One region of the Staphylococcus hsinchuensis genome, then DNA from elsewhere that is predicted to be linked to it. Evidence: predicted binding sites of a transcription regulator. Region 1 holds the regulator's gene; the other holds the start of a gene.
What was found. The regulator LexA, encoded in region 1, represses DNA repair genes until DNA is damaged. The targets are predictions, from matches to a motif close to CGAACATATGTTCG.

Region 1 (5,758 bases):
GTAAACCAATTATCGCTGATGGTGGTCTTAGAACACACGGTGATATTGCAAAATCAATTCGTTTCGGAGCTTCAATGGTAATGATTGGCTCACTATTTGCCGCGCATGAAGAATCACCTGGTGAAACTGTTGAATTAGATGGAAAATTGTATAAAGAATACTTCGGTAGTGCATCAGAGTTCCAAAAAGGTGAACATAAAAACGTTGAAGGTAAAAAAATGTTTGTTGAACATAAAGGTTCATTAAATGATACTTTAATTGAAATGCAACAAGATTTACAAAGTTCAATTTCATACGCAGGTGGGAAAGATTTAAATTCACTTAGAAAAGTAGACTATGTAATTGTTCGTAATTCAATTTTCAATGGGGATAGAGACTAATTCCATAGAGAAGGTGTAAACGATTAAAAAGTTTGTATTATATGTAGTCGCATTGTTACTCATTGTGTTAATTATACCTATAAAGGAACCTAAACCAATTCAATCATTTGAACAACAAGTGAAGTCTCATGTGGCAAGTTGGACATCAGATACGTCAGAACCTCAAAAGACTTTAAAAGTACCTGAAAAACAAGCATTTGCTTTTAACAATATTCAAATGCATATGTCGAAAAGTAAAGTAGAACGTAATTTAGGTAAAGCTAAACGCGTAACGTCAAATGAATATGGTACAAATTGGTATACTTACTATAACGATAATTATCGTTCATTTGTGATGGTAAGTTATATAGATAATAAAGTTAACGCTTTATATAGTAATCAGAATGTCATCTCTTCTAAATCAAAGATTAAGTATGGTACACCGAAAGACAAAGTGAGAAATAGGTTAGGTCAACCGATAGATGCCAAGAGAAAAGGTTTCGTAAGATATGAAATAAAAGATAAAGAATATGATACATTCCATGATAATAAAATTTATACAACTGCATTTTATGATGAACATAATGACAATAATTTAACGGCGATGCTCCAAGTGAGTGATCAAATGGAAAATCGTTTACAACAACAATATGGTGCACCTTCAGATAATTTAGCTAAAAGCTTTGAATTACAGAACTTTGATCTCGTAAATGCGGAAAGAGTACAACATGGTATTTCGACATTAGATTATAGTTCAGGCATATCTGATACTGCGAGAAAACACAGTGAAGATATGGCAGAGCATCAATATTTTGCTCATGATAATCAATCAGGAGAATCTCCATTTGACCGAATGGAAGCGGATGGCCATGAGTTTAATACGGCTGGAGAAAATTTAGCATATGGCCAAACAAGTAGTATATTTGCTCATCAAGGCTTAATGAACTCATTAGGACATAGGAAAAATATCTTAAATCGTAAGTTTAAAACATTAGGGGTAGGCAGTGACTTTAATGATGAGCGTCAGCCATATTGGACTGAAGATTATACCGGTTAATGTTTAAATGAAAATTTGAATGGGTATCATTTCTTTTGTGAGGATGAGAAAGATATGTCTACAAACAAAGAAGAAAAAACAGAAGATATATTAGAAAAAGTAAAAGAAGTTTTAGAAATTAAAGATGAAAAATAAGAGGTTGAGCATAACGCTCAACCTCTTTGTTTTTTGAGAGTGTCTTTATATCTTATTTGCAGTATTACATTTCTCTAAAGAGACCTACTACTTTTCCTAATACTGTCACTTGTTCTAAATAAATTGGTTCCATCGTTGAATTCTCAGGTTGTAAACGATAGCGTGTTTTTTCTTTGTAGAAACGTTTAACTGTCGCTTCATTTTCTTCTGTCATAGCCACTATGATATCACCATTTTCAGCGATTGTTTGACTTCTAACGATTACTCTATCTCCATCTAAAATTCCAGCTTCTATCATACTATCACCTATGACATTTAATATAAAAATATCACTGTTATGTGTTGATGTGAAGTGTTCTGGTAACGGGAAGTATTCTTCAACATTTTCTACTGCAGTGATTGGAATACCGGCAGTGACTTTACCAATAACAGGAACATGAATTGTTTCTTCCATGTTGATTGGTTCGCCTAACTGTTCGCTTACTATTTCTATCGCACGAGGTTTCGTCGGGTCTCTCTTAATGTATCCTTTTTCTTCAAGTCGAGATAGATGGCCATGTACAGTTGAGCTTGATGCTAATCCGACTGCTTCTCCAATTTCACGCACACTTGGTGGATAACCTTTTAATTGTACAGTTTGCTTAATAAAATCAAAAATTTCAGTTTGACGTTTAGTTAATTCTTTCATAATAGGCACTCCCTAATTTAATTTGTCTTCATTATAGCATGCTTAAACACCTTTTACAAACGTTTGTTCGTTTTGGTGTTGACTTAGAACATTCGTTCTGGTATATTAAAAATACAAACAAACGTTCTAGGAGTGAGTTAAATGTTTTCTATATATAAAGAAGAAATTATGAATTATTTAGTTGTAATGATAGTAACTATGGTCATTTTTAGTATATTTATCTTAAATGCATACCATAATGCAAATACAGAACATCCGTACGAATTAGAAGATCATCAAGTGTCTAAACAAGATTCATTGCAACATCAATTATCGATAGATGAGAAGAAAGAAACCGAACATGATCATCATTCTATGATGTTAGCTGTGAATTAAAACTTTTCTAAGTCAATTTGATTATTAAGGATTGGGGAGATAGTGAGCGAAACTATTTAGTTTCGTTCACTTTTTTGTTATATTTTTTATATTATGAAAGACGGAGGTTAACAATGGGTAACAAAGATCAAGTAGATATTAAACGAATAAATGAATTAGCAAAAAAGAAAAAAGAAACTGGATTAACAGAAACTGAAGCCAAAGAACAATCTAAATTAAGAAAGGCATATTTAGATTCTTTTAGAAAAAGTTTCAAACAACAAATTGAAAATACCCGCGTTATTGACCCAGAAGGGAATGACGTTACTCCTGACAAAGTTAAGAGAAAATTAGATTCAAAAAAATAGATAGCATTTTAACATAAACATTATTTTGTTAAAGATAAGATCAATCGTGTATAATGATTATGAAATTTGCAAGTAGAAAGGAAGTAATATAGATGAATAGAGAGAAAGATCAATTAGCGATTGATACAATAAGAGCTTTGAGTATCGATGCAGTTGAACAAGCGAATTCAGGGCATCCTGGACTTCCGATGGGCGCAGCTCCTATGGCATATACATTATGGACACGCCATTTAAACTTTAATCCACAATCTAAAGATTTCTTTAATAGAGATCGTTTTGTGTTATCAGCTGGGCATGGATCGGCTTTACTTTACAGTTTATTGCATGTTTCAGGAAGCTTAGAACTTGAAGAGCTTAAACAATTTAGACAATGGGGTTCTAAAACACCTGGACATCCTGAATATAAGCATACAGACGGTGTAGAAGTTACAACGGGTCCACTTGGACAAGGTTTCGCTATGTCTGTTGGTATGGCAATGGCTGAAAAACATTTAGCAGGTAAATTTAATAAAGAAGATGCAAATGTTGTAGATCATTATACTTATGTACTTGCTTCTGATGGGGATTTAATGGAAGGTATTTCTCATGAAGCTGCTTCATTAGCAGGTCATAGTCAGCTAGACAAATTAATTGTGCTATATGATTCAAATGATATTTCTTTAGATGGCGACTTAGATAAAGCATTTTCTGAAGATATTAAAGGTCGTTTTGAAGCATATGGTTGGGAACACATTTTAGTTGAAGATGGTAACGATATTGATGCGATAGATCAGGCGATTGAAAAAGCTAAAAAACAAAATGCACCAACAATGATTGAAATAAAAACAGTTATCGGCTTTGGTGCTCCTAACAAACAAGGTACACATGGGGTACATGGTGCACCTTTAGGTGAAGACGAAAGAAAATTAGCACTCGAACAATATGGTTTAGACCCTGAACAACGTTTTAATGTTCCAGATGAGGTTTATGAAATATTCCAGCAAACAATGTTAAAACGTGCTAATGAACAAGAAGATGATTGGGATAAACTTGTAGAACAATACAGTAAACAATATCCAGAACTTGCAGAAGAATTCAAATTAGCTATTAGTGGTAAATTACCTCAAAACTACAAAGATGAATTACCAGAATTTGAAGCAGGTCATAGTGGTGCTTCTCGTGCTGATTCAGGTGAAGTTATTCAAGCTTTAAGTAAATCAGTTCCATCATTCTTCGGTGGCTCAGCAGATTTAGCAGGTTCAAATAAATCTAACGTAAAAGAAGCAACTGACTTTGATAAAGATACACCAGAAGGTAAAAATATTTGGTTTGGTGTTCGTGAATTTGCGATGGGCGCAGCAGTAAATGGAATGGCTGCTCACGGTGGTTTACATCCTTATGCGGCTACATTCTTTGTTTTCAGTGACTATTTAAAACCTGCGCTTCGTTTATCATCAATTATGGGATTAAATTCAACATTTATCTTTACTCATGATTCAATTGCAGTGGGTGAAGATGGTCCAACTCATGAACCTATTGAACAATTAGCAGGTTTACGAGCAATTCCAAATATGAATGTTATCCGTCCAGCAGATGGTAATGAAACACGTGTTGCTTGGGAAGTTGCTCTCGAATCTGAAGGCACTCCGACATCTCTTGTCTTAACTAGACAAAATCTTACAACGATGGACTTATCTAAAGAAACAGTTGAAGAAGGTGTAAGAAAGGGCGCTTACACAGTATTTGAATCAAAACAAGAACCTGAATTCTTATTATTAGCGACAGGATCTGAAGTTAATTTAGCGATTGAAGCAGCTAAAGATCTTGAAGCTCAAGGAAAAGGTGTACGTGTTGTATCAATGCCAAACTGGCACGCATTTGATCAACAATCAGATGAATATAAAGAATCAGTCATTCCTTCTTCAATCACTAAACGTGTTGCAATTGAAATGGCATCACCATTAGGTTGGCATAAATACGTTGGAACAGAAGGTAAAGTGATTGGTATCGATGGATTTGGTGCAAGTGCTCCAGGCAATTTAGTCGTAGAAAAATACGGCTTTACTAAAGAAAATGTATTAAACCAAATTCAAACATTTTAATTAATATAAAATAAAACTTTAAATTAAGTTGAAAAACGGTCTGATATTTACTATCGGATCGTTTTTTTATACACAAATATTGGATAAATTTATATAATGTAATTAATAGAAAATATGTCACTAACAGAAAAGAGACAAAAGAAGTGACGAAAATACAAAAGTTAAAACTACAAACATTTTTCAATAATTTTATAAGTGCTATCAGTATTGTAATGATAATATACATTATATTTTTCATGTAGCTAAATAAATTTTTACTAAGGCAAAAAAATGGGATTGAGCGAACTTTTTTAAGTTCACTCAATCCCTTTATTCATAGACTATTTAGCCTTTTTAAATTGTGCATCTTGGTTTTTATTCATCATTGTCATCATTTGGTTGATTTTCTTTTGTGATGGTTTTTGACCCATTTGCATCATCATCATACGTAACATTTCTTCGTTAATTGGTGGGTTCTTTTTAAGATAATCCATCATGTATTTTCTAGCAAGGAAAAATCCACCGACCAATCCTAAAATAAGTGCTAAAACGATGATAATTATAGCGATCCATACTGGCATTGTTTCACCCACTTTCCTATCGATATGAATTTTACTAAAAGTTATACCTTTTTTCAAGGGTTAAACCAATCATATATACTGACCCCAAGTATTATATCAAGTTTAATTTCACTTTGTAAATAAATGAATTAGAACTCGACATTTAAAACTATAAAT
Region 2 (5,758 bases), 550 kb from region 1:
GAGTCACTCATTGAAAAATCAGTTTTATTAGTGACACGAGATAAAGATATTCATTTAGATAAAATGGATATTAATTCAAACTTTAAAGCATCTTCAGAAAATGGAGATATAATTATGTCATATAATAGAAAGCCTGAAAATGTATTACTCAAATTAAACCCATCTGATGGTAAATCAAAAGTTTTCAACAGCAGCTTTAATGATGACAAAGTAGGCAAAGGTGATAATGTTTTAGAAATGTATACAGAAAAAGGAAATATTCAAATAAATTAGTGGTTCCCGTTTATCATTAAAGAAGCATCTCGAAGTTAGACAAGTAGCTTCGGGATGCTTTTTTACTTAGTGCGTACATGAGTAAATGTCGAGCCTTATTAGTATGAAGCGAAAGTTAAATTAGTATCGATTGAACCTTTAAAAGATTTAATTTCTAATGTTTCACCTTGTAACCATTTACTAAAATCAATTTTAGAAGGTGATTGATTTTCCCCTAATGTGAAATAGACAATTCTTTTTTTAGGCTCATACAAACTTGTGTGGATCGTACCTGACCAACTTTTGAATAACTTACTATATATTTCATACTCTGGATTGTTGAACAATTCGAATGCTTCCATTTTATCCATAGATGAATTCGGAGTTTGTTGGATAAGTCTCGATAATCTTTCTGTTGATTCTTTAGTGTAATTGCGATTTTCGTGTGTTAATAATTCAAAGTGGTTTGTACATGTACGGTCATATCTTACGTCAATATTACGTGGTGTGACTTCAACAATAGCATGATTCAAATTTGCATCCATTACGATATAACTAAATGAGCTTCTGTGTGGTATTTCTTTAAGTAATTGGATAGCTTCAGAGACATTTTTACAGTTCTGTAATATCAATCGCCCAATCATATAACATACAAAGCCGTCTCCAGGTTTCTTACGATGCATAAAGTTATAGCCCATCGTTAAGCCATGTTCATTCATGCCATCCATTCTTCCTGTGACACGAGATGTAGGGCCTATTTGAGCATATCCTCCATCATTTGGTTGAAATAATAAAAAGCGTCCATCATATGTAGCAGGATGATAATCATAATTACGAACCATATAGTCATTGCCTAAAAATATTGTACACCCACTATTTTTTAGTTTTGTGAAGCGGTAATGTCCGAAATTGAGTATCATTTGGCTAGTTGGTAGTTGAAGAACTTCTTGCATTCCTTTTATTTCTTCCCATATTTGGGGTGCATACATTTGGAAAATATCGTATGTTTCTTTAATGTGAATGTCAAAACGTGGCATGCGTTTGCGCCATTCTTTTTCTCTATTTTTTAATAAAGCTGTTTGTTTGAGCCATTGACCCGTTTGCACACCTAAATCAAAATGAGACCCACGATGTGTTAAAATATCTGATTTAACTTGTTGCATTATTTAAAAACTCCTCATTTAATTCATCTTACAATTTTGTTATATCATTGTAACTCTAGCTTAATTGTATTATACATCATTATTGGTTAGTATAAATGTAACAACAGGGAATGACGAATAAATTTGGTTAGAGGGGCGAATTTAATGTTTAATTCAGTTAGAGATGCAATTTCAGTATGGTGGGGTAATTAAAGCTCAGCGTATAGTACTTGACTTACATTAAGGATCGAACAAAAATGTTGAATAAGTATAACATCAACTTTCATATTACGATGTATAAGGGATAGTTGGGGTGATTTCTATGTTGTATATAGGTAGAAATTATCCCAGCTTTTTTGTAGTATAAAATAATTTCTTTGTTGATTATATTTTGCAATTTAAAGGTAAATATCAGTTATTTATCTTAGATATTTGAATTAGGGCAAGACTTTCTGATAACATCGATTATAATCACTACATATTAAAGTATTAGTAAATATATTATAAGTAGATGTGACTTCATCTATTTTATGTTAAATGCACAGTTGCACAGTGGGTATATATTTATTGATGCTTGCAAATATGCTATTATTTAATATAGATGTGTTAATAATTTATTGAGGTGAAACAGAATGTGGAATTTTATTAAAGGTTTATTTAAATTTGTAATGGGTACAATCCTTACTTTATCTCTATTAGCGGGAATCGGTGTAGTAGCATTCGCTTATATCTTTAAAAAAGACTTTGAAGATATTGAAAACAAAACTAAAGAAATTGTTTCAGATATTGAGGCAAACAACTAAAAAAGATTATAGCGTAATGATACGTTGTATAAGCTATAGTCAAAGAATTTCTATATGAAAAGGGCAGAACAACAGCAACTCAAAAAAGTTGGTGGTTTCTGTCCTTTTTTATGTTTCACAAATAAACAACATACAAGAAGATGTAAATTGTTTGATAGCAATAGTCATGGCATCATTAGATGGTGAAATGAGGAAATAGGATGATAACACGATGAGTCTGAGACAAAAATAGGTGTCTCAGACTCTTTATCAACTTGGCAATAGATGTCTGAATTGAAAATGCGCTTAGAACAAGCTTTTTTTAATCCTAGTCATCCTTGCCGGGGTGGGACTACGAAATCTCTATTAGAAAATTCGATTTCTGTCCCGCTCCCATTTTTATGTTTGGAATAAGGGCGATGTAAGTTAATGCTCGATTTGAGCAATACGTGTAATATCTAATAATGATAACTTGACCGTTTGAGGATTAGTTTGTGTATGACCTTCAATGAATAATTGTAAGGTGTCGATGCGTGAGATTTCTAAGGTGATTGTTTCTATCCAACCGTCGTTGAAAAATTCAACTTGAACTGGACGATTGTGATGTAACGCTTGATGAAGCTGACAATTGAGCTCATTTAATTGATCGTCTGATAATAATGGACGTTCGACTTTATTTTGATCGTGCATATATTGTTTAATTGTTTCAAATTGTTCGGGTAAAGTAGCGAACGGTTGCCATTTAATTTTGCCACGACCATGAGGAATACGTGGATTTAAATATTGTCTTGGAACCTTTCTGTAATCAGTCTCGTATTTATACGGATCAGGAGCATCTGGGTTTATAATCATCTAATCACCTCAAATCAATAATAGAACATTTGTTCGATTTTATCAAGTGGTAAAGGCGGAAACAAAAATAGTTTTCTCAGCACCTTTGTCAATTCGTGGGACAGAAATCAAATCTCTGTTAGAAATTTGATTTCTGTCCCACGACCACTAAAATGAAACAAGATATACTCAAAGTAAATAAGTGATACTTAAATTAAATAGACGAAATTCGGGAATATGAAAGCATCAAGTACTATGTATTTCATTTATGCATGCTTGGAAAGTATTAATTTTACAAATCGATAAAAACATAGATAATATAAGTAAGGATAGTTAAATAACTCAAAGAGACTTCACACTTATTACTAAAGTAATGGGTGAGTATGAATAAAATCATTCTATTATATTGGAGGAGTTAGTATGACGACAATCGGATATATCGGCTCGTATACAAAGAAAGACGGTAAAGGGGTGTATCGTTTTCAACTTGATGAAAATTCAGGGAAAATAACAGAAGTTGAAACAGGCTATGAACTTGAAGCTTCAACATATGTAACGCAACATCAATCATATTTATATGCGATTACCCGTGAAGGTGACGACTGTGGAATAGCAAGCTTTGAAATTCAACAAGATGGGCAGTTAACTTTAATTAATAAATGTTTAGCTTCCACAAAGGGGACAGGATGTTATATCAGTGTGTCACCAGATGGCAAATATGTCTTTGAAGCGATTTACGGGGCAGGATTGGCTAGAATTTATAAAGCAAATCCAGAAACTGGAGAAGTTGAACACTTAATACAAGAAATAGCACATGACTATACTATAGGACCAAAGGAACGCCAAGATCAAGCACATGTCCATTATTTAGATGTGACGCCAGATGAAAGATATGTGATTGCTATGGATCTAGGTACAGATAAAGCTGTGACTTATAAATTTGGTGATGAAGGTTTAACAGAATATGAAGTTTATGACTTTGAACAGGGAGACGGGCCACGACATATTACATTTCATGGTAACGGCAAGTTTGGATATGTTGTACATGAGTTATCAAATATGATTAGCGTTGTTGAATATAATGACGGTAAGATTAAAGAGTTAGAACGTCATTCTACAATCCCTGAAAACTTTAATGATGAAACGAAATTAGCAGGTGTTAGACTATCCCAAGATCAAAAATATGTTTATGTAAGTAACCGCGGTCATGATAGTTTAGCGATATTTAAAGTGAGTGAAACAGGAGCTTCAATTTCTGCGGTTGATATTGTTTCAAGCGGCGGTGTCTTTCCACGTGATTTCAATATTACGCCTTCTAACGATTATCTTGTATGTGCACACCAAGAAGGTGATTCTATTATAACTGTGTTTAAACGTGACAGCGTTACAGGATTGCTTGAAAAGGTAGATGATCACCAAACTGCAGCGGAAGGTGTTTGTGTGCAATTTTTAAAATAATAATATAAAAAACGCCATGCACTTATGCGCTTGGCGTTTTTTAGTTTAACGCGTATATAAACGTCGATGCTTTCAATTATTATAGAATTTCTTGATATATTTGAATTTCCCTTTATAAGGAGGGAACAATAAGCTTGATTCTAGACGAGTTGTTTTAAAAATATATGATTTATCATGGCTAAATGTATTGAAACTATATTTTCCGTGATAATGTCCAATGCCAGAGCCACCGACACCGCCAAATGGTAAGTTTGAATTAGCTAAATGCATCATTGTGTCATTGATGGCACCACCACCGAATGAAATTTCATTTAACACGCGTTCTGTTGCATTTTCATCTTCACTAAAGAGATACAGTGCTAATGGTTTAGGAAGTTTACGGATGGATTCAACAGCTTCATCGAATTCATCATACGTAATGATTGGAAATACTGGACCGAATATTTCGTCTTCCATAATTTTAGAGTCGAACGTAATTCCATCAAGTAAAGTTGGAGCGACATACAATTCATCTTCATCCGTTTCTCCACCAAGAATGATATCTGATTCATGTAATTGTAATAAGTGTTTCAATCTATCAAAGTGTCTTTGATTAACAATTCGTCCGAAATCTGGACTATCTTTCACTGATTTACCATAAAATTCTTTCAACGTTTGTTTCATGCCTTCGACCAATTGATCTTTTACTTTTCGTTGAACAAGAACGTAATCTGGAGCTACACATGTCTGACCCGCGTTTGCAAATTTACCGAAACTAATACGTTCACTAGCAACTTTAATATTCGCTGTATCATCCACAATAACAGGTGATTTACCGCCAAGTTCAAGTGTGACAGGCACTAAATTTTGGCTAGCAGCTTGATAGACAATCTTACCGACTTGTTTACTACCTGTAAAGAAGATGTAATCGAAAGGCATGTGAATTAATGATTGCGTTGTATTCGCATCACCCTGACAAACAGTAATATATTCTGGTGGACATGCATCTTCAATGATTTGTTGTATCACTTCTGAAACATTAGGTGTATATTCAGAAGGTTTAAGTATCACTGTATTACCTGCAGCTATTGCACCGATTAATGGTTCGAACAATAACTGGAAAGGATAATTATATGGACCGATAATCAATACAGTTCCATAAGGCTCTTTCATAATGTAACTTTTCGTAGGGAACATAAATATCGGAGTATTAACTTGTTTCACTTTAGTCCAATTTTTAAGTTCTTTCCTCGCTGCTTTGATATTTCTTAAAGTAAAACCTATTTCTGCTGCATACGCTTCAACTTTATTTTT

Region 2: the regulator LexA is predicted to act here: its motif matches at 3,051-3,064, upstream of QQM35_RS10770 (YolD-like family protein).

What each region holds. Positions count from the first base shown of each region.
Region 1 covers NZ_CP128355.1:1,596,644-1,602,401, forward strand. The annotation lists gene guaC (GMP reductase) at 1-380, shown strand, start outside; gene QQM35_RS07940 (CAP-associated domain-containing protein) at 433-1,416, shown strand; gene lexA (transcriptional repressor LexA) at 1,616-2,239, opposite strand; gene sosA (DNA damage-induced cell division inhibitor SosA) at 2,381-2,614, shown strand; gene QQM35_RS07955 (DUF896 domain-containing protein) at 2,728-2,961, shown strand; gene tkt (transketolase) at 3,054-5,042, shown strand; gene QQM35_RS07965 (YneF family protein) at 5,363-5,602, opposite strand.
Region 2 covers NZ_CP128355.1:2,146,914-2,152,671, reverse strand. The annotation lists gene QQM35_RS10785 (DUF4097 family beta strand repeat-containing protein) at 1-273, shown strand, start outside; gene QQM35_RS10780 (C45 family autoproteolytic acyltransferase/hydolase) at 372-1,415, opposite strand; gene QQM35_RS10775 (hypothetical protein) at 2,027-2,197, shown strand; gene QQM35_RS10770 (YolD-like family protein) at 2,603-3,028, opposite strand; gene QQM35_RS10765 (lactonase family protein) at 3,428-4,465, shown strand; gene QQM35_RS10760 (aldehyde dehydrogenase) at 4,538-5,758, opposite strand, start outside.